3 regions of the Actinoplanes sp. NPDC020271 genome follow, and region 3 is predicted to be linked to each of the others. Evidence: predicted binding sites of a transcription regulator. Region 3 holds the regulator's gene; each other region holds the start of a gene.

Region 1 (7,094 bases), on a different contig from region 3:
GGCGCTGAAGAAGGTGTCACTGCGGGCGCTGCCGAAGATCGCCACCAGGATGACCAGGCCGAGGACGGCGGGCAGCGCACCGAGGTCGCCGCCTCGGATCCGCCCGAAGTAGTCGCGCACGTGGCTGCCGACGGTGGGCTTGACGACCTTGACGCCACCGGCGGTCTCAAGGGTGGGTGTGGTGGTCACTGGTCCGCTCCAGGCGTGATGTCGACGAAGTCGGTGGGCTTCTCCGGCGGGAGGCCAAGGTTGCCGCTGCGCCCGCCGGTGATCAGCTCGACGACCTGAGAGTGCGTGACGTCGCTGGCCTTCACCTGCGCGGCCATCCGGCCCAGGTAGAGCGCGGCGATCCGGTCGGAGACGGCGAAGACGTCGTTCATGTTGTGCGAGATCAGGACCACGCCGAGGCCGTTGTCGGCGAGCCGGCGGACCAGCTCGAGGACCTGGGCGGTCTGCGCCACACCGAGGGCCGCGGTCGGCTCGTCGAGGATGACGACCCGGCTGTTCCAGAGGACGGCCTTGGCGATCGCCACGGTCTGACGCTGACCACCGGAGAGGCTGGCGACCAGCTGGCGCAGCGACTTGACGGTGCGGACCGAGAGGCTGGCGAGGGTCTCACCGGCCATCTGCTCCATCGTCGGCTCGTCCAGGACGATGCCGCGGACCTTCTCCCGGCCGAGGAACATGTTCTGGACGATGTCCAGGTTGTCGCAGAGAGCGAGGTCCTGGTAGACGACCTCGATGCCGAGATCGGCGGCTTCCCGGGGACTGTGGATGGCAACCTGCTTGCCGTCGAACGTCACCGTGCCCGCGTCGATCGTGTAGATGCCACTGATGCACTTGACCAGCGTCGACTTGCCGGCGCCGTTGTCGCCGACCAGGGCGGTCACCTCGCCGGGGTAGACGCTCAGTTCGACATCGTGCAGGACCTGTACGGGACCGAAGCTCTTGTCGATCCCGCGCAGCTCCAAAAGGGGTGTCGCGGCCACGGATGTTTCTCCTTCGTTCGGTGACCGGCCGTTCGGGACCGCTTGAACCGACTCCGGCGCCGCCCACGCGAGTGCGTGAGCGGCGCCGTCGCCGGTTCAAGCGGTGGTGCTGCGCTGGGTCAGCTGATGCCGGCGGCGGTGCAGGCCGCGGCGAAGGCGGCGGTGCACAGCTCCGCCTTGGTGACGTAGCCGTCGTCGATGACCGCCTTGACGTTCGCCTTGGTGATCGCCTCCGGGGTCAGCAGCACGGACGGGACGTCGGCGCCGGACTTCGGGTCCTTGGTGGTGCCGGTCGCGGTGGTCGGCTTCTGGCCCTTGGCGAGCGCGACAGCCAGCTCGGCGGCCGCGTTGGCCTCCTTCTTGATCGCCTTGTAGACCGTCATGCACTGGTCACCGGCGAGGATGTTCTGCAGGCCCTGCACGGTCGCGTCCTGGCCGGTCACCGGGACCTTGCCGTTCAGCTTGTTCTTCTTCAGCACCTCGATGGCCGCGTTGCCGAGACCGTCGTTGGCGGCGAGCACGCCCGCGATCTTCGGCTGCTTGGTGAGCTGCTGCTCGAAGATGGTGCCGCCCTTGGCGTTGTCCCACTCCGGCACCGAGTCGTCCGGGCCCTTCTGGTACTCGCCCGAGTCGTACTTCGGCTGCAGAACCGAGTCGTAGCCCTGCTTGAACAGCGTGGCGTTGTTGTCGGTCGGGGAGCCGTTGAGCTCGGCGACGAACGGCTTGTCCGCCTTCGCGGCGGTCAGGCAGTCGACCAGGCCCTGGCCCTGCAGCTTGCCGACCTGGACGTTGTCGAACGACACGTAGTAGTTCGCGCCGCCGTCCGGCGTCAGACGGTCGTAGTCGATCGTCGCGATGCCGGCCTTCTTGGCGTTGTCCAGCACGTTCTTGCCGGTACCCGCGTCCAGGTTGACGATCATGAGGACCTTGACGCCCTCCTGGATCATCCCGTCGGCGATGGTCTGGAACGCGGCCTTGTCGTTCTGCGCGTTCTTGATCTCGACCTCGACGCCCGCGGCCTTGAACGCCTCCGTCAGGTACTTCGTGTCCGCCGTCTCCCACCGAGCCGAGCTCTTGGTGTCGGGCAGGATCACGCCGACCTTGCCGGCCTTGGTGCCGGAGCCGCCGTTGGAGCCGGTGTCGGAGCCTTTGTCGTCGCCACAGGCGGCCATGCTTCCGGTGGCCAGCAGGCCGACCGCGGCAAGGGCGAACAGTCCCTTACGCATTCCGTATGTCCTTTCGGGGGGTAAATCCGGGCCTTCGTTCGGATTTGTCAGGGGTTGTGCGTGCCTGGGAGTGTCGCTCCCCTGGGCGCCGATGGATCAGGAACCGGTTTGTTGTGCCCGGCAACGTATTCCGAGAGTGGCCTGGAACACAAGGCACTGCGGAGATCTATCTCGTAACGCTGGATAACAATCCAGCAACACGACTGGCACCCGGCACGCGTGAACTGGCCCGAATCTCGCGCATTCCGTTACGTGAAATGACGCTGAGTGATAACCCGAAGGATCCCGGGGACGACGGCCCGGAACGATGTGTCAGCTTCTGATCACTGCGACGGTCGCGCTGGTCAACCGGATCAGGTCGGCGGGCGCCAAGGAGACCTGCAGACCGCGGCGGCCCGCGGAGACGTACATGAGATCCAGGCCCTCGGCCGACTCGTCGATCACTGTGGGCAGTCGCTTGCGCTGACCCAGCGGAGAGATGCCGCCACGCACGTAGCCACTGCTGCGCTCGGCGGCGGCCCGGTCGGCGAGCGCGGCCTTCTTGCCACCGGCGGCGTGCGCCAGCGCCTTCAGGTCGAGATCGCCGGTGACCGGCACGACCCCGACCACGAGCCGGCCGTCCACCTCGGCGATCAGGGTCTTGAACAACCGCTCCGGCGGCACACCCAGGGCCTGGGCGACCAGGGCGCCGTAGTTCGGGGCGTCCGGCGAGACCTCGTACGGATGAAGGGTGTGCGGCACCTTCTCCGCGGTCAGCAGCACGGTGGCCGGGGTACCGGCCGCTTTCTTCGCCATGCGCCGCACGCTACCCCGGAAGTGATCTACGCCTCGCCCCGATTCGAACCCGTTGCGACGATGCGGCCACGTTGCGCCTTTACGAATGCGCCGTGATCAAGACCGTGGGCGCACCGGCGACCCGGGTCAGGACCAGGCCGGCGGCGTGCGGGCCGCTCAGCTTCAGGTCCTTGCGCAACTGATCCGGTACGAGCGCGGACCCCCGCTTGCGGATCTCCAGCGTCCCCACGCCCCGCTCGCGCAGCAGCGCCCGCAGCCGCTTCAGCGAGAACGGCAGCACGTCGGTGACCGCCAGCCGCCGCGCGAACGGCGTGTCCACCGGCTCGTCCGTATAGACGTAGGCGATCTCCGGGTCGCCCAGCCACCCGCCGATCCCCGCGGCGAACTCCGCGACCAGGTGCGAGCGCACCACCGCCGGGTCGGGGTCGTAGAACCACGCGCCGACCGGCCCGACCGGCGCTTTCTCCACCCCGGAACCGGTCAGCCCGCCCAGCCCGACCACCGACGCCCGCCGCGGCGCGCGAGCCAGCGGGCCGCACCAGAACGCCGCCTCGACCAGGTCGCCGCCGACGCTCACCCACTCGCCCTCCGCACCCGGCGGCAGCAGGTCGTGGTCGATGCCCGGGGCCAGTTTCAGCACGGTCCGGGGCACCCGCTCGGCGAGACCGGCGACGAAGTCCCAGGGCGGCGAGTACGCCTTCGGGTCGAACACGCGCCCACGGCCGGCCTGGCGACGCGCCGGATCGGCGAAGACCGCGTCGAACTTCTCCACCTCGACGGTGGTCGCGTCGGCGCAGGTGACCGTGATCCGCTCGGCCAGCCCCGCGGCCCGCACGTTGGCGGCGGCGAGCGCGGCCGTGGCGGGGTCGGCCTCCACGGCGTACACGAAAAGGCCCTGACGCGCCGCGGCGAGCGCGTCGGAACCCAGGCCGCAGCCCAGATCGGCGAGGGTCTCGGCGCCGGAAGCGGCGAGCCGGGCCGCCCGGCGCTCGGCCACCACCGCCCGCGTCGCCTGCTCCAGGCCGTGCCGGGTGAAGAACATCCGGGTGGCGTCCGCGCCGAACTTCACCGCCGCCCGCCTGCGCAAACTAACCTGGGTGAGTGCGGCTGCGGCCAGCTCCGCGCCGAAGCCCCGGGCCCGGAGCGCCGAGGCCGCGGCGAGTGGCTCGCCGTCGCCGACCTCGGCCGCCACGGCCAGGGCATCCGCCCCTTCCGGGGTTTGCAGCAGGGTGAGAAGTTCAGGGGTCACACCAGGCATTCTCCCCGGCGTGACAGGTTGGCACTCTGGTTGACGGAGTGCTAGTTCCGGCATAATCTTCGGTTAGCACTCTCAACATGAGGGTGCCAGCCGCCCGGGCTCGCTCGTGGCGGTTAGGCACCAGGCGGACCGGCACCCGCGACGACGGCCCCGCCCGGTGGCATGAGGCATTGACTGGCCTGGTTCAAGGCCGGCGAAACCTGTACCCAGGAGGGTATGCCCGTGACTACCGCGACCAAGGTTGCGATCAAGCCGCTCGAGGACCGCATCGTGGTCCAGGCGAACGAGGCTGAGACCACGACCGCCTCCGGCATCGTGATCCCCGACACCGCCAAGGAGAAGCCCCAGGAGGGCACCGTCCTCGCCGTCGGCCCCGGCCGGATCGACGACAAGGGCAACCGCGTCCCGCTCGACGTCAAGGTCGGCGACGTGGTGCTGTACTCGAAGTACGGCGGCACCGAGGTCAAGTACGCCGGTGAGGAGTACCTGGTGCTCTCCGCCCGCGACGTCCTCGCGGTCATCGAGAAGTAAGACCTAAACCGACTGTGCAGACGCCCTGTTCCGGGAAATCGGGGCAGGGCGTCGGCGCGTGAAGGGACCACTACATGGCGAAGATCCTCAGCTTCTCTGACGACGCCCGGCACCTTCTGGAGCACGGCGTCAACACGCTCGCCGACACGGTCAAGGTCACTCTCGGCCCGCGCGGCCGCAACGTCGTCCTGGACAAGAAGTTCGGCGCTCCGACGATCACCAACGACGGCGTCACCATCGCCAAGGAGATCGAGCTCACCGACCCGTACGAGAACCTTGGCGCGCAGCTCGTCAAGGAGGTGGCGACCAAGACCAACGACGTCGCCGGCGACGGGACCACCACGGCGACCGTTCTGGCCCAGGCCCTGGTCCGCGAGGGCCTGCGCAACGTCACCGCGGGCGCCAACCCGATCGGCCTCAAGCGGGGCATGGACAAGGCCTCCGAGGTGGTGTCCAAGGCGCTGCTGGCGAAGGCCGTCGAGGTCGCCGACCACAAGGCGATCGCCAACGTCGCCACCATCTCGGCGCAGGACGCCACCATCGGCGAGCTGATCGCCGAGGCGATGGACCGGGTCGGCCGCGACGGTGTCATCACCGTCGAGGAGGGCTCGGCGATGCTGACCGAGCTCGACGTCACCGAGGGTCTGCAGTTCGACAAGGGCTTCATCTCGCCGAACTTCGTGACCGACGCCGAGTCGCAGGAGGCGGTGCTGGAGGACGCGCACATCCTCCTCACCACGCAGAAGATCTCCAGCATCGAGGAGCTGCTCCCGCTGCTGGAGAAGGTGCTGCAGACCAGCAAGCCGCTGCTCATCATCGCCGAGGACGTGGAGGGCCAGGCGCTCTCCACCCTGGTCGTCAACTCGCTGCGGAAGACCATCAAGGTCGCCGCCGTGAAGGCGCCCGGCTTCGGTGACCGCCGCAAGGCGATCCTGCAGGACCTGGCGATCGCGACCGGTGGCGAGCTGATCGCCCCCGAGCTCGGTTACAAGCTCGACCAGGTCGGCCTCGAGCAGCTGGGTACCGCCCGGCGGATCGTCGTCGACAAGGAGAACACCACCATCGTCGACGGTGGCGGCAACGCCGCCGAGGTCGCCGACCGGGTCTCGCAGATCCGCAAGGAGATCGAGGCGTCGGACTCCGACTGGGACCGGGAGAAGCTCTCGGAGCGGCTGGCGAAGCTCTCCGGCGGCATCGCGGTGATCAAGGTCGGTGCCGCGACCGAGGTCGAGATGAAGGAGCGCAAGCACCGCATCGAGGACGCCATCGCGGCGACCAAGGCGGCGGTCGAGGAAGGCACCGTCCCCGGCGGCGGCGCCGCTCTCGCGCAGGTCGCGAAGGAGCTCGACGGCAACCTGGACCTGACCGGCGAGGAGGCGATCGGCGTCTCGATCGTCCGCAAGGCGCTGGTCGAGCCGCTGCGCTGGATCGCGCAGAACGCCGGTCACGACGGTTACGTCGTGGTGGGCAAGGTCAACGAGCTGGGCTGGGGCCACGGCCTCAACGCCGCGACCGACGAGTACGTGGACCTGGCCGCCTCCGGCATCATCGACCCGGTGAAGGTGACCCGCAACGCGGTCTCCAACGCCGTCTCGATCGCCGGTCTGCTGCTGACCACGGAAAGCCTCATCGTGGAGAAGCCGGCCGAGCCGGAGCCGGCCGCCGGTGGGCACGGCCACAGCCACGGTCACGGGCACGGCCACCAGCACGGTCCGGGCTTCTGATCCGCTGATCCGCTAGAAAGGCGCGTCCTCCCGGGGACGCGCCTTTTTCGTGTCCGGGTCGCCGCCCTGCCAGGAGCGCCAGAGCGCCGCGTACGACCCGTTCGCCGCGACCAGCTCGTCGTGCGACCCGAGCTCGGTGATCCGGCCGTCCTCCACCACCGCGACCCGGTCGGCGTCGTGGGCGGAGAAGAGCCGGTGCGCTATCGCCACCACGGTCCGCCCGTGCACCACCGCCGCCAGCGACCGTTCCAGGTCCCGGGCCGCCCGTGGGTCGAGCAGCGCGGTCGCCTCGTCCAGCACCAGGGTGTGCGGGTCGGCCAGGATCAGCCGGGCCAGGGCGACCTGTTGCGCCTGGGCCGCGGTCAGCGGGTGGCCGCCGTCGCCGACCGGGGTGTCCAGGCCGTGCGGCAGCGCGTCCGACCATTCCAGGGCGTTCACGGCGGCCAGGGCGGTCCGGACGTCCGGTTCCGGCGCCGCGGGGCGGGCCATCGCCACGTTCTCCCGCAGCGTGCCGATGAACACGTGATGTTCCTGGCTGACCAGCGCCACCTCGGCGCGCAGCCGGTCCGGG
Region 2 (7,094 bases), on a different contig from region 3:
TGATCGCCACGGTCAAGTTCGTGTCGTGGGGCGCGATCCCGCTCGGCGGCCTGATCGCCGGCGCGCTGGCCGGGCCACTCGGCGCGCGGACCACACTGCTGCTGTTCGGAGCGCTGACCGCGATCTCGCCGCTGATCTACTGGTTCTCCCCGGTCCGCAAACTCCACAACCTTTCCGACCTCGAAATCCCCACCCCCGAAACCCTTTCCCGTACGTCGTGAGCCCGCCCGCTCCACGACCCGCCCGCCGCACGACCCGCAAGCGCCGCCGCGCCGCCGTGGCCCGCACCGGCACGAGCCGTGTTCCGCCATGGCCCACACCCGCACGAGTCGTACGCGAGGGCGCGCCTCGGCCCGGTGCCGGGACAAGCCCGCGCCGGTGCCACAGGACCGGGCACACGACGTACCGGGAAATGGTCTCGGGCATGGAAAAGGCGGGCCGCCGAAGCGACCCGCCTTTCTCAGTTACTGCGTGACGGCTGGACTCAGAAGTCCATGTCGCCGCCGCCGGGGCCGGCGGGCGCAGCCGCGGCCTTCTCCGGCTTGTCGGCCACGACGGCCTCGGTGGTGAGGAACAGCGCGGCGATCGACGCGGCGTTCTGCAGCGCCGAGCGGGTGACCTTGGCCGGGTCGATGATGCCCGCGGCCAGCAGGTCGACGTACTCACCGGACGCGGCGTTCAGACCGTGACCCGCGGGGAGGTTGCGCACCTTCTCCACGACGACACCGCCCTCGAGGCCGGCGTTCACGGCGATCTGACGCAGCGGGGCGTCGAGCGCGACCTTGACGATGTTGGCACCGGTCGCCTCGTCGCCGACCAGGTCCAGCTTGTCGAACGCGGTCTTGCCGGCCTGCACCAGCGCCACGCCACCACCGGGGACGATGCCCTCCTCGACGGCCGCCTTCGCGTTGCGAACGGCGTCCTCGATGCGGTGCTTGCGCTCCTTCAGCTCGACCTCGGTGGCCGCGCCGACCTTGATGACCGCAACGCCGCCGGCCAGCTTGGCCAGACGCTCCTGCAGCTTCTCACGGTCGTAGTCGGAGTCCGAGCGCTCGATCTCGGCGCGGATCTGGTTGACCCGGCCGCCGATCTGCTCGGCGTTGCCGGCACCGTCGACGATGGTGGTCTCGTCCTTGGTGATGACGACCTTGCGGGCCTGGCCCAGCAGGGTCAGGTCGGCGGCGTCGAGCTTGAGGCCGACCTCCTCGCTGATGACCGCGCCACCGGTGAGGATGGCGATGTCCTCCAGCATGGCCTTGCGGCGGTCACCGAAGCCCGGCGCCTTGACGGCGACGGACTTGAAGGTGCCACGGACCTTGTTCACGACCAGGGTCGCCAGGGCCTCGCCCTCGACGTCCTCGGCGATGATGATCAGCGGCTTGCCCGACTGCATGACCTTCTCGAGGACCGGCAGGAGGTCCTTGACCGCCGAGATCTTGCTGTTGGCGATCAGGATGTACGGGTCGTCGAAGACGGCCTCCATACGCTCCGCGTCGGTCATGAAGTAGGCCGAGATGTAGCCCTTGTCGAAGCGCATGCCCTCGGTGAGCTCCAGCTCCAGCCCGAAGGTGTTGCTCTCCTCGACGGTGATGACGCCTTCCTTGCCGACCTTGTCCATGGCCTCGGCGATGATCTCGCCGACCGTGGAGTCACCGGCGGAGATGGAGGCGGTGGAGGCGATCTGCTCCTTGGTCTCCACGTCCTTCGCGAGCTGCGACAGACCCTCGGAGACGCTGGCCACGGCGGCCTCGATGCCCCGCTTGAGGGCCATCGGGTTCGCACCCGCGGCCACGTTGCGCAGACCCTCGCGGACCAGCGCCTGGGCCAGGACGGTCGCCGTCGTCGTGCCGTCACCGGCGACGTCGTCGGTCTTCTTGGCGACCTCCTTGACCAGCTCGGCGCCGATCTTCTCGAAGGTGCCCTCGAGCTCGATCTCCTTGGCGATGGATACACCATCGTTGGTGATCGTGGGAGCGCCCCACTTCTTCTCGAGGACGACGTTGCGACCCTTCGGGCCGAGCGTCACCTTGACGGCGTCGGCGAGCTGGTTCATGCCGCTCTCGAGGCCGCGACGGGCTTCCTCGTCGAATGCAATGATCTTGGCCATACGGCGTTGTCCTCCCGGACATCCGCGGCGCCGGGCCTCGTCGGCCCCGCCCGCACATTGAGGAAGTCTGTGGACGTCACCACCTGGCGATGTGACGTCCTCAGGCCGAGCCGGATAGCCCGCGACGACCGGTTTCGTGCCCCGGCACCGATGGCGGCGCCGTGACCGGAACCCCACCGTCCCGACCTGCTGGCACTCACAGGTCGCGAGTGCCAATCACTTGTTTAGCACTCCCGGGTACCGAGTGCAAGAAACCCCATCTTCCCGCGAAAGCCCCCGGCCCGGCCCGCAAACCCGTTAAAGATCTTCATCCCCTGGTCAGGGAACCTCCGGACCCCGGTCTCGTTTACGGCAAGAAGGTTGCTCACACCCGCCGCCGGGAGTACTCAGGACGACATGGAGAGTTGGACCGTACGCCGGATCACCCCCCACGACGCCGGGCGGATGCGCGCCCTGCGACTAGAGATGCTGGCCGACAGTCCCCTCGCCTACCTGGAGACCCTGGCCCAGGCCGCGGCCCGCTCGCACGAGGGCTACCGGCAGCGCCTGAGCATGGCGGCCGAGGGCCCGGAGCTGTCCCAGTTCGTCGCCGACCCGGGGGACGGGCCGCTGATCGGGCACGCCGGTGGCACCGTGATCCCGGACGAGCCGCTGGTAACCGTCGTCTTCTCGGTCTACCTGACCCCGCGGTTCCGGGGTGGGAAGGTGCTCGCCGCCCTCGTCGAGGCGGTCGCCGACTGGTCGACCGCGGCCGGGCGCCACGAGTTGATGCTCGAAGTGGTCGCCGGCAACGATCGGGCCGTCCGGGCGTACGAGAAATTGGGTTTCGAAGACACCGGCGTGCGCCAGCCGCATCCCACGGTGCCGGTCATGACCCAGCTCCAGATGCGCCGGCGGATCTGATGGCACCCCGGCACTGGCCCGTCGCGCGAACCGTGCTGACCGCGGCGAACGGCACGACCGGCGCCGGCCTGCTACTGGCCCTGGTCACCCGGACGAGGGTCCGTCGCGGGCGCGACGGAGTGCTGATCGCCGAGGGCTGGCGGCTGCCGATGCCCCCGGCGTCCTGCTTCACGATCGGTTCGGTGATCATCACGCGGCGCAGCGCGGAATGGCTGCTCGCCGAGGACCGGGCCGCGCTGCTCGCGCACGAGAGCCGGCACGCCGGGCAGTACGCGGTGCTCGGCCCGCTCTTCTTCCCGGCGTACTGGGTCGCATGTGGCTGGTCCTACGCGACGACCGGGTCGTGGGGTGTGCGCAACTGGTTCGAACGGCACGCCGGACTGCTCGACGGCGGCTATCCGGAGGATCTGCCGCTGCGGCCGTGGGTGCGGAGAGTTTGGTCGGGAGGACGGAACGCACAGCGCCTCCGGCCGTAGCCATTGGGTCAGCGCTGGGATCGTTGGGACCCTCGGAGATTGTCGCCAAGCTCAGGTGAGGGGCCTCTTACGGCGTCGCGTCCTCCCGCGACAAGCATCCTGCCGATCCGGAGATCGGCGCGCAAGTCCTCGGAGGAAGGAATATTCGACAACCGGCAGATGTCCGGTTACCGACAGTTATCCCAGCAGGCCGGCCTCGCGAGCACCCTTGAGGGACGGCTTGATCCGATGGGTCGGCCCGACCTCGGCGGCGATCGCGTCCAGCGTCTTCAGGCCCTCGCCGGTGTTGTAGACGACAGTCTCCTTCGCCGGGTCCAGCTTGCCGCTCTCGACCAGCTTCCTCAGCACCGCGACGGTGGTGCCGCCGGCCGTCTCGGCGAACACGCCGGTGGTCCGGGCCAGCAGCTTGATGCCCTCGCGAATCTCCTCGTCGTTCGCGTAGTCCATCCAGCCGCCCGTCCGGCGGACCGCCTCGATCGCATACGGCCCCGCGGCCGGGTCACCGATGTTCAGCGACTTCGCGATGCCGGTCGGCTTCACCGGGGTGATCACGTCGGTGTCGTTGTGCAGCGCCTCCGCGATCGGGTTGCACCCGGCCGACTGCGCGCCGAACACCGTCCAGCCGCCCTCCGGCGCCTCGGCCAGTCCGATCTCGACCAGCTCGCTGAACGCCTTGTCCACCTTGGTGAGCAGCTCACCGGAAGCCATCGGGATGACCACCTGCGCCGGGATCCGCCAGCCGAGCTGCTCGGCCACCTCGTAGCCCAGCGTCTTCGAGCCCTCGGCGTAGAACGGGCGGACGTTCACGTTCACGAACGCGGTGTCCTCGAACTCGTCCGTCTCGACCAGCTCGCTGCAGAGCCGGTTCACGTCGTCGTAGGAGCCCTCGATCGCGACCAGCTCACCGCCGTAGACCGCGGTGGTGACGACCTTGCCCTGCTCCAGGTCGGACGGGATGAACACGATGCTCGGCACCCCGGCCCGGGCCGCGTGGGCCGCCACCGAGTTCGCCAGGTTGCCGGTCGACGCGCACGAGAACCGGGTGAAGCCCAGCTCCTTCGCCGCGGTCAGTGCCACCGACACGACCCGGTCCTTGAACGAGTGCGTCGGGTTCTGCGAGTCGTCCTTGATCCAGAGCTGGCCGGTGATGCCCAGCTCGGCGGCCAGCTGCGGGGCGCTGACCAGCGGCGTCAGGCCCGGGTCGAGAGTCACCCGGGTCGCCGGGTCCTGCCCCGCCGGCAGCAGCGCCGCGTAGCGCCAGATGTTCTGCGGGCCCGCCTCGATCTGAGCCCGGGTCACCCGCGCGAGAGCGGCCTCGTCGTAGGCCACCTCGAGTGGGCCGAAACACTCGTAACAGGCATGCTGCGCGGCCAGCGGATATTCGGCACTGCACGCGCGGCAGATCAGGCCACGGGCGGGCGAGGTGGTGATAGCAGCAGGTGCACTGACGGTAGACGTCATCGAGGCCTTCCCTCTCATCTTTCCCGGCGGCGACCTGCCGCGGGGACGGAATTAGCACCTGCCGCATGCGGCCTCGTCATCGAGACATGTGCGGTGGTTGCCGGGGCTTCACAGGGCCGTTCCCTCTGCCCCTCTGGATGAGGTATTCAGTTGTTTCCCGAAGCTTACGACGAGACTTCGGTATCTCCCCAGTGAGTTCCCGATGTGTGAGCGACCTCCTTCATCGGCCGGTCCGGCTCAACCCTTCGAAGATCACGTTCAAGACCTTCATGTCCTACGTCCGCCGTGGTCGCCCTCCGCCGCTCCCGCGGGGACCCTTCCGGGCCGAGCAGGGCGCGGGGCGCCCAGAACGCTCAGCCCTCCAGGGCGACCTCCGTGGCGGGCCGAGGTCAGAGCACAAACCCGTCGACAGCCCTCGCCGGCCGCAGAGTCCCGCCCGGGCTCGCGGACGGGTCGGTCAGGAGGTGACGTCCTTGCGGGTGAAGCGGACGAACGCCGCACCCCAGAACACGACCGCGTAGATGATCGCGGAAATGGCCCCCTTCGCCAGGTCCTCGGTCTGGACCGGGGTGGAGAGCAGGCCCAACCACGCGTCGCTGTAGTGCGTGGGCAGCGCGTTGCGGATCGAGCCGAGCGCGGTGATCTGGTCAAGGATGCTGGACAGGATCCAGAGCAGGACGGCGCCGCCGACCGCGCCCAGGGCGGCGTCGGTGAGCACCGAGAGCAGGAACGCCAACCCGGCCACGACCAGCAGGATCACCGCCAGGTAGGCGAGGATGCCGAGCAGCCGCAGCACGCCCTGGCCAGGCGGGATCTGCGCCGCGACGGTGCTGCCGAGCGGATGCCAGCCGTACCGCAGGGTTCCGACCAGCAGACCGGTGCCGGCCAGCAGGAACAGGGCGAGGAACGAGTATCCCAGCGCGACGATCAGCTTGACCGCGAGCAGCCGCGCCCGCGGGACCGGGATCGCCAGCAGGTAGCGCAGGCTCCCCCAGCTCGCCTCGCTGGCCACGGTGTCCCCGGCGAAGAGCGCGAAGACCACCACCAGCAGGAAGCCGGCCGAGACGGCGAGGCAGAACAGGGCGAAGTTCAGCCCGCCGGAGGTGGCCAGGTCGACCAGGCTGCTGAACGCGCCTCCGCCGTTGTTGTCGTCGTCGCCGTTCCCGCCGCCGAACTCGAACGCCACCAGGATGATCAAGGGCAGCAGCACCATGAAACCGAGCGCCAGCTGGGTACGCCGCCGGGATGCCTGCCGGCGGATCTCGGCGACGATCGGCAGCGTGCGCGACGGCCGGTAGCCCGTCGCGGCCGAAGCTCTCGAGCCGGGGACTGCCGTCACGGAATCGCTCGTGAGCTCGCTCATCGGTCTCCACTTCCCCGGGAGTTGTCGCCGACCAGGGCCAGGAACGCGTCCTCCAGGCGGCGGCGCGGGGCCACCCGGTCGACGCCGACCCCGCCGCGAACCAGGGACGCGACCACCTCGGCCCGCGGCGTGCCGTTCATGTCCACGATCAGGCCGGACGGGCCGTCCGCGGTGACCGAGCGGACGCCCAGGCCGGTGAGGATCTCGGTGGCCGCCGGGACGTCGGTGACGTCGATGGCGACCGACGGCGACTCGCCGACGATGTCCTCGACCGGACCGGAGGCCACGATCCGGCCCTTGTTCACCACGACGGCATGCGTGCAGGTCTGTTCCACCTCGGCCAGCAGGTGGCTGGAGACGAGCACGGCGCGCCCGTCGGTGGCGTACCGCTGCAGCACCCGGCGCATCTCGGCGATCTGCGGCGGGTCCAGCCCGTCCGTCGGCTCGTCGAGCACCAGCAGCTCGGGCAGGCCGAGCATGGCCTGGGCGATGGCGAGTCGTTGCCGCATGCCGTGGCTGTAGTTCTTCGTCTTCCGGTGCACCGACGCGCCCAGGCCCGCGATCTCCAGGGCCTCGTCGAAGCGGGCGTCCTCCCACGGACGGCCGGTGGCCCGCCAGTACGCCTCCAGGTTCTGATGCCCGGTCAGGTGCGGCAGGAAGCCGGGGCCTTCGACGAGCGCGCCGACCCGGGACAGGATCTGCGCGCCGGGGACCAGCCGGTGCCCGAACACGTGGATCTCTCCCGCGGTCGGCGTGGTCAGCCCCATCAGCACCCGCAGCGTGG
Region 3 (7,094 bases):
GGCGAGCAGGCCGTCCGCAACAACGAAGCCATCCTGACGGCGGCTCGCGGGCGCTGGCCGAAGACCTGATCACGGGTTTCCGGAACCGCCCACGGAGATCGCCCCGGAGGGCTTCGCGTTCAGGGCCGGCCACGGCCCTGCGAAGCCCGCAGGGGTCCCCGCGGGAGCGACGATCCGGACCACAGCGGAGACAGGACCTCAAGAATTTGATCGCGAATGTCGGTCAGCGGAAGCAAGAGGGCGGCGAGAAACCCGCCGCCCTCTGACCGAAGAAGATCAGTGCCCGTTGAACGCGTCCCGCATCCGGGAGAAGAAGCCGCCCTGCTTGCTCAGCTCAGCCACGTCCTCCCCGCGCGTCTTGGCGAAGTCGCGCAGCATCCGCTCCTGGTCCGCGGTGAGCTTGGTCGGCGTCTTCACGTCCAGGTGGACGAAGAGGTCACCGCGGCCCTGACCGCGCAGGTGGGGCACGCCCTTGCCCCGGATGCGGAGCGTCGAGGCCGGTTGTGTACCCGGCTTGACCTCGATGTTCTCCTCGCCGTCGAGCGTCTTGATGGTCATCCGGGTGCCGAGCGCGGCGGCTGTCATCGGCAGCGTGACCCGGCAGTGGAGATCGTCGCCCTTGCGGGAGTAGACGTCGTGCGGCCGCTCGTGGATCTCCACGTAGAGGTCGCCGGCGGTGCCGCCGCCCGGGCCGACCTCGCCCTGCTGGGCCAGGCGGATGCGCATGCCGTCCTCGACACCGGCCGGGATCTTGACCGTCAGTGATCGGCGGGTGCGGATCCGGCCGTCGCCGGCGCAGGTCGGGCACGGGCTCGGGATGGTCGTGCCGTGGCCCTGGCAGTTCTGGCACGGGCGCGACGAGACGACCTGGCCGAGGAACGTGCGCTGCACCGACTGCACCTCGCCGCGGCCACCGCAGACCTCGCAGGTGGCCAGGTGGGTGCCGGGCGCGGTGCCGGCGCCGGAACACTGGGTGCAGAGCACCGCGGTGTCGACGGTGATCGGCGCCTCGACGCCGAACGCGGTCTCCACCAGGTCGAGCTCGAGCCGCAGGATGGCGTCGGCGCCGGGACGGGTGCGCGGGCGCGGGCCACGGCTGCCGCCGCCGGCCGCCGTGCCGAAGAACGCGTCCATGATGTCCTGGAAGCCGACGAACGGGCCGGCGCCGCCGGGACCGCCACCGGGCGCGCCGCCGCCGGGCGCGAGCGGGTCACCGCCCAGGTCGACGATCTGCCGCTTCTGGTCGTCGGACAGGACCTCGTACGCCGCGTTGATGTCCTTGAACTTCTCGTGCGCCTCCGGATCGGGGTTGACGTCCGGATGGTACTGCCGAGCCAGTTTGCGGTAGGCGCGCTTGATCTCGTCATCGGTGGCTTCCCGGCTCACGCCGAGAATTCCGTAGTAGTCCTTGGCCACGGGGTTTGGAGTCCTCAATGTCTGCGCGGATCCGTCAATTCTGTGCCAACAGGTCGCCAACGTAGCGTGCCACTGCACGAACCGTAGCGATGGTGCCGGGGTAGTCCATCCGGGTCGGCCCCAGCACGCCGAGCCCACCAACGATCGTGGCCCCCGGTCCGTAACCGGTGCTGACCACGGACGCCGAGCGGAGGTTGTCGATCTCGTTCTCGTCGCCGATCCGGACCCGGGTGGTGCTGGGCTCGAGATCACCGATCAGCTTGAGCAGGATGACCTCCTCCTCCAGCGCTTCGAGAACGGGACGTAGCGTGCCCTGAAAGTCCAGCACACCGCCGCGGGTCAGGTTGGCGGTCCCGGCGAGTGCGAGGCGCTCCTCACTCCGCTCGACCAGAGTCTCCAGCAGCACGGTGGCGAGGCAGACCATGTCGCCGCGGCGCTCGGGGGCGCACTCCTCGACGAGTTTCTCCACCAGGGGTGGGGCATCCACAAGCTTCTGACCGGCCAACTTCTCGTTGACGCGGCGCCGCAGATCCCACACGTCGCCTTCCGGGACCGGGGCCGGCATCTCGACCAGGCGCTGCTCGACGCGACCGGTGTCGGTGATCATGACGAGCATCAGCCGGGTGGTGGAGATCGGCACCAGTTCCAGGTGGCGGACCGCGGACCGCGACAGGCTCGGATACTGCACCACCGCGACCTGGCGGGTCAGGGTGGCGAGCAGGCGGACCGTGCGATGCACCACATCGTCGAGGTCGACGACGCCGACCATGAAGCGCTCGATCGCCCGGCGCTCGGCCGGGCTGAGCGGCTTGATCCTGGTCAGACGGTCGACGAACAGCCGATAACCGGCGTCGGTGGGCACCCGGCCGGCACTGGTGTGCGGCTGCCGGATGTAGCCCTCCTCCTCCAGCACGGCCATGTCGTTGCGAACCGTGGCCGGCGACACACCCAGCTGATGGCGCTCGACCAGCGCCTTCGAGCCCACGGGCTCGTGCGTCTTCACGTAGTCCTCGACGATGGCCCGCAGAACCTCGAGCTTGCGGTCATCCAGACTCATCTGACCCCTCCCCCGGATCGCAGCCCCTGGCACTCCTGCGGACAGAGTGCCAGTCTACGTCGCCACTGGCTGCAGCGCGATGATCGAAAGGACGGATGGTCGAACCGAAAAAAGTTCAGGCCAGCACATCGCGGATGACCGCGTCGGCCAGCAATCGCCCCCGCAAGGTCAGAACGAGCCGGCCGTCGTCGTAGGCACCCTGTTCCAGCAGGCCGTCGGCCAGCGCCTGGGCCGCCGCCGGCCCGTCGACCCGGTCCAGGCCGATGCCCTCGCGCAGCCGGACGCGCAACATCACGTCCTCGACGTGCCGATCCTCCGCGGTCAGCAGTTCCCGGCCATGACCGGGAGAGACAAAATCATTCAGGCGATTCGCGTACGCCGTCGGATGCTTCACATTCCACCACCGCACCCCGCCCACGTGGCTGTGCGCGCCCGGCCCGAGGCCCCACCAGTCAGCGCCGGTCCAGTAGAGCAGGTTGTGCCGGCACTCACCGCCCGGCTTCGCCCAGTTCGACACCTCGTACCACCGGAAGCCGGCTCCGGTCAGTTTCTCCTCGGCGGCCAGATAGCGGTCGGCGGCCACGTCGTCGGAGGGGTAGGGCAGTTCGCCGCGGCGCATCCGCACGGCCATCCGGGTGCCGTCCTCGACGATCAGCGCGTACGCACTGACGTGGTCCACCCCGGCGTCGACCACGGTCTGCAGGGAACGGTCGAAGTCCTCCGCCGTCTCGCCCGGCGTGCCGTAGATCAGATCGAGGTTGACGTGCTCGAACCCGGCTTCACGGGCCTCCAGCGCGGCCTGGGGTGCGCGGCCGGCGGTGTGCTTGCGGTCGAGGACGCGCAGGACGTGCTCGGAGGACGACTGCATGCCGAGCGAGATGCGCGTCAGACCGGCCGCCCTGAGCGCCTTCAGAGCCGGCAGATCCACCGACTCCGGATTGGCCTCCGTCGTGACCTCGGCATCCGCCGCCAGCCCCCAGGTCCGGTCGATCCCTTCGATGATCTTGCCGAGGTCACCGGGGCTGAGCAGGGTCGGTGTCCCGCCGCCGATGAACACCGTGTCCACCCGCCGTGGCTGGATCACCTTGGCGGCCAGGTCCAACTCGCGCAGCAACGTGTCCGCATACTCGTCGCGGCTCGCGCCACCGCCCAGCTCGGCGGCGGTGTACGTGTTGAAGTCGCAATATCCGCAGCGGCTCGCGCAGAACGGCACGTGGACGTAGACGGCGAAGCCGTTCGCCCCCACGTCACGGATCGCGTCGTCGGGTAGGGACCCGTCCGCGGGTACGGGTTCGCCATCGGGGAGTGCGCCGGCCATCTCTCAAGTCTGCCTTAGGGTTCCGGCATGAATCTGGTCCGTACCGTCACCGACGCCGGGGTGACCACCCTCACGCTGGACAGCCCGTCGAACCGCAACGCCCTGTCCCGCGCCCTGATCACCGAACTGCTGGCCGCGCTGGCCGCCGCGGCCGACGCCCCGGAGACCCGGGTGGTGGTGCTCTCCCACACCGGCCCGGTCTTCTGCTCCGGCGCCGACCTGAAGGAGACCGCCGCCACCAGGCCGGGCGAGCGGCTGCCGGTCGAGCTGATGGCCGATCTGCTCGCCGCGATCTGGGACTTCCCGAAGCCGGTGATCGTCCGGGTCGGCGGGCCGGCCCGCGCCGGTGGCCTGGGGCTGATCGGCGCGGCCGACCTCGCGGTCTGCACCCGGTCGGCCACGTTCGCGTTCACCGAGGTCCGGCTCGGGGTGATCCCCGCCGTGATCAGCGCCACCGTGCTCCCCCGGCTGGCGCCGCGTCCCGCGGCCGAGCTCTACCTGACCGGCGACGTCTTCGACGGGCGCCGGGCCGCCGAGATCGGCCTGGTCACCGCCGCGGTGCCGGACGAGGAACTGGACGCGGCGGTGGCCGGCTACTGCGCGTCGCTGATCCGCGGTGGCCCGCTCGCGCTGGCCGGCACGAAGCGACTGCTGCGGCGTACGCGCTCCGCCTCGATCCGGGCCGAGCTGGCGGAACTGAGTGACCTTTCCGCGGGATATTTCACCTCGCCGGAGGGCCGCGAGGGTGTTTCCGCACGTCAGGAGAAGCGCGACCCCGACTGGGTGCCGGAACAGTCATGACGATCTAGATGCGTGGGGTGTCTAGGCTTGGCTTTCGGTCTCGAAGGGAGTGCGGCGCTTGAAGACAGCGGTCGGTGTGCTCGTCTCGCTCGTCCTCATCGCCGTGGTCAGCGTGATCGTCGTCCTGCACCGTGACCCCGGCTCGATCACCCTGCCGGTGCTCGGGCCGGAGTGCACGGTCGGTCCCGAGGGCGAGGTCACCCTCGACCTGGCCCAGATGGCCAACGCGGCGACGATCGCCGCGGTCGGCGTGCGCAAGGAGATGCCCGAGCAGGCCGTGGTCGTCGCGCTCGCCACCGCCCTGCAGGAGTCCAAGCTGGAGAACCTGGACGGTGGCGACCGCGACTCGGTCGGCCTGTTCCAGCAGCGTCCGAGCAAGGGCTGGGGCACGGTCGAGCAGATCAAGGACCCGCGGTACGCGGCCGGCAAGTTCTACACCGCCCTCAAGAAGGTCAAGGGCTGGGACAAGATGCGGGTCACCGACGCGGCGCAGAAGGTGCAGCGCTCGGCCTACCCGAACGCTTACGAGAAGTGGGCCGACGAGGCGAAGGTGCTGGCCGAGGCACTGGTCGGCAACGCCACCGGCGCGGTCGCCTGCCGGGTCACCGGTGATCCGGCGCTGCGGGGCACGGCCGCGGCGGCCGCCCTGATGGCCGGGCTCAAGCTGGACTGGGGCAAGAAGCTGGACTTCGCGAGTGAGCAGGCGGCCGGGCTGACGCTGGCGGTCAGCAACACCAGCTCCGGCTGGCGGTACGCGCACTGGCTCGTCTCGCACGCTTCGGCCACCGGCCTCGAACGGGTACGTTTCGGCGACCTGGAGTGGCACGCCCCGGACGGGAAGTGGCAGCAAGTAACCACGCCGGGCGCTCCGGACAACCGCCGGGTCGTCGCCGAAGTCTTCAACTGACCCCTACGTTCCGCAACTATCGGTGACTTTCGGTAATTCACCCCACCGGGAGCCGACATTGCGCTGCGTATACATCGACATGGACAGTCAGCAACCACCCTGGTACTAAGTAGGGCGTGTTCTGGGGAGCGCTCGAATGGATCCTGCTGGGAGCGGGGGGCGTCGGCGCGATCATCTTCGGTGTGCGCCGTCATCGACCGGCGCGTAAGGCGCCGTGGTGGCTGCTCGCCGCGTCCCTGGCTGCCCTCTGCGCAGGCGACGTCTGTTACTCGTACCGGGTGATGGGTCTGGCCGACATCTTCTACCTGCTGATGTTCGGCCTCACCGCGCTGTGCCTGCTGCAGTTCACCCGCGGCGGCGCGTTGCTGGGCGACCGGGCGCGGCTGATCGACCTGCTGGCCGCCGGGTGCACGACGCTGCTCGTGGTCTGGGTCTTCGTGATCGGGTCGGACCGGCTGCACACCGTCTCGGCCACCGACGTGATCGGCGACCTGCTGCTGGTCGCGGTGGCCGGCCGGCTGGTCGCGGCCGACCGGCGCAACGTCGCGGCCTGGCTGCTGCTGACCGGTGCGGCCGGGATGCTGATCGGCGACACGGTCTATCCGGTGATCACCAACGGGCTGACCGAGTCCGCGTTCGTGGTGCTCTACGTCTGCTGGGGCCTGTCCGCGCTGCACCCGTCGATGGTCCGGCTGACCGAACCGGCGCCGGGCCGGCCCAGCCCCTGGAAGTTCCGGTGGTCGCTGCTGCTCGCGCTGGCCGCCTGCACCCCGCCCACGGTGTTGCTGATCGAGGCGCTGCGCGGCGACGTCCAGGACGGCGTGGTGATCGCCATCACCGGCGCGGTCACGCTGCTGCTCACCATCACCCGGCTCGGCGACGCGATTCGTCAGCACAGCCAGGCCCTGAGCCGCGAGCAGGGCCTGCGGGCCGCCACCGCGGCGCTGGTCGCGACCGCCGACCGGCCGGCCGTCGACGCCGCGGTGCGGGCGGCCGTCACCCGGCTGCTGCCGCCGGCCTCGGTGCGCCGGGTCTCGCTCGCCGACGAGCTGTCCCCGGCCGAGTCTCCGCCGGCCCCGGCCGGTCCGACGGCCCGCAGCTGGTGGCTGAGCGCCGCCGATCCGGACGACCGGACGCTGGTCTGCCCGCTGCGCCTGGAGCCGCTCGACGTGGCCCGCCCCAGCGGCGGTGCGCTGATCATCACCGGTCGCCGGGAAGATCTCGTTGCCGGGCACGACGCGCTGGAGGTGCTGGCCGGTCAGGCCGCGCTCGCGCTGGACCGGATCACGCTGGTCGAGGCGGTCGGCCGCCGGGACAGCGACCTGTACCTACGAGCTGTGATTCATAACACAGCCGAGCTGATGGCGGTGATCGACGCCGATCAGCGGATCCGCTACTCCAGCCCGGCGCTGCGCGACGCGCTCGGCCAGACCGAACTGCCGCCGCTCGCCACCCTCGACGAACTGGTCCACCCGGACGACCGGGCCCGGGTCCGCAACGCGCTGCGCTCCCATGGCGACGGCACCGTGCACTGCGCTCTGCAGCGCGCCGACCAGAGCCAGGTGCTGGTCGAACTCACCTACCGGGACCTGCGC

The links. Region 3 encodes HrcA, which represses chaperone genes, less so after heat shock. Its sites were predicted from a motif close to GGTTNGCACNCTCNNNNNGAGNGTGCNAACC; they were not measured.
Region 1: the regulator HrcA is predicted to act here: its motif matches at 4,330-4,360, upstream of groES (co-chaperone GroES).
Region 2: the regulator HrcA is predicted to act here: its motif matches at 2,295-2,325, upstream of groL (chaperonin GroEL).

Annotation. Positions count from the first base shown of each region.
Region 1 is NZ_JBIRWQ010000014.1:200,780-207,873, reverse strand. It holds gene ACH442_RS28740 (sugar ABC transporter permease) at 1-189, opposite strand, end outside; gene ACH442_RS28735 (ATP-binding cassette domain-containing protein) at 186-989, opposite strand; gene ACH442_RS28730 (sugar ABC transporter substrate-binding protein) at 1,109-2,215, opposite strand; gene ybaK (Cys-tRNA(Pro) deacylase) at 2,528-3,010, opposite strand; gene ACH442_RS28720 (methyltransferase domain-containing protein) at 3,090-4,268, opposite strand; gene groES (co-chaperone GroES) at 4,485-4,799, shown strand; gene groL (chaperonin GroEL) at 4,874-6,523, shown strand; gene ACH442_RS28705 (ABC transporter ATP-binding protein) at 6,536-7,094, opposite strand, start outside.
Region 2 is NZ_JBIRWQ010000007.1:371,807-378,900, forward strand. It holds gene ACH442_RS19135 (MFS transporter) at 1-221, shown strand, start outside; gene groL (chaperonin GroEL) at 485-2,107, opposite strand; gene ACH442_RS19145 (GNAT family N-acetyltransferase) at 2,504-3,010, shown strand; gene ACH442_RS19150 (hypothetical protein) at 3,010-3,486, shown strand; gene thrC (threonine synthase) at 3,664-4,947, opposite strand; SAM riboswitch class I at 4,959-5,091, opposite strand; gene ACH442_RS19160 (ABC transporter permease) at 5,405-6,310, opposite strand; gene ACH442_RS19165 (alpha/beta fold hydrolase) at 6,307-7,094, opposite strand, start outside.
Region 3 is NZ_JBIRWQ010000001.1:799,061-806,154, forward strand. It holds gene dnaJ (molecular chaperone DnaJ) at 277-1,416, opposite strand; gene hrcA (heat-inducible transcriptional repressor HrcA) at 1,451-2,473, opposite strand; gene hemW (radical SAM family heme chaperone HemW) at 2,589-3,791, opposite strand; gene ACH442_RS03560 (enoyl-CoA hydratase-related protein) at 3,819-4,592, shown strand; gene ACH442_RS03565 (hypothetical protein) at 4,642-5,499, shown strand; gene ACH442_RS03570 (PAS domain S-box protein) at 5,616-7,094, shown strand, end outside.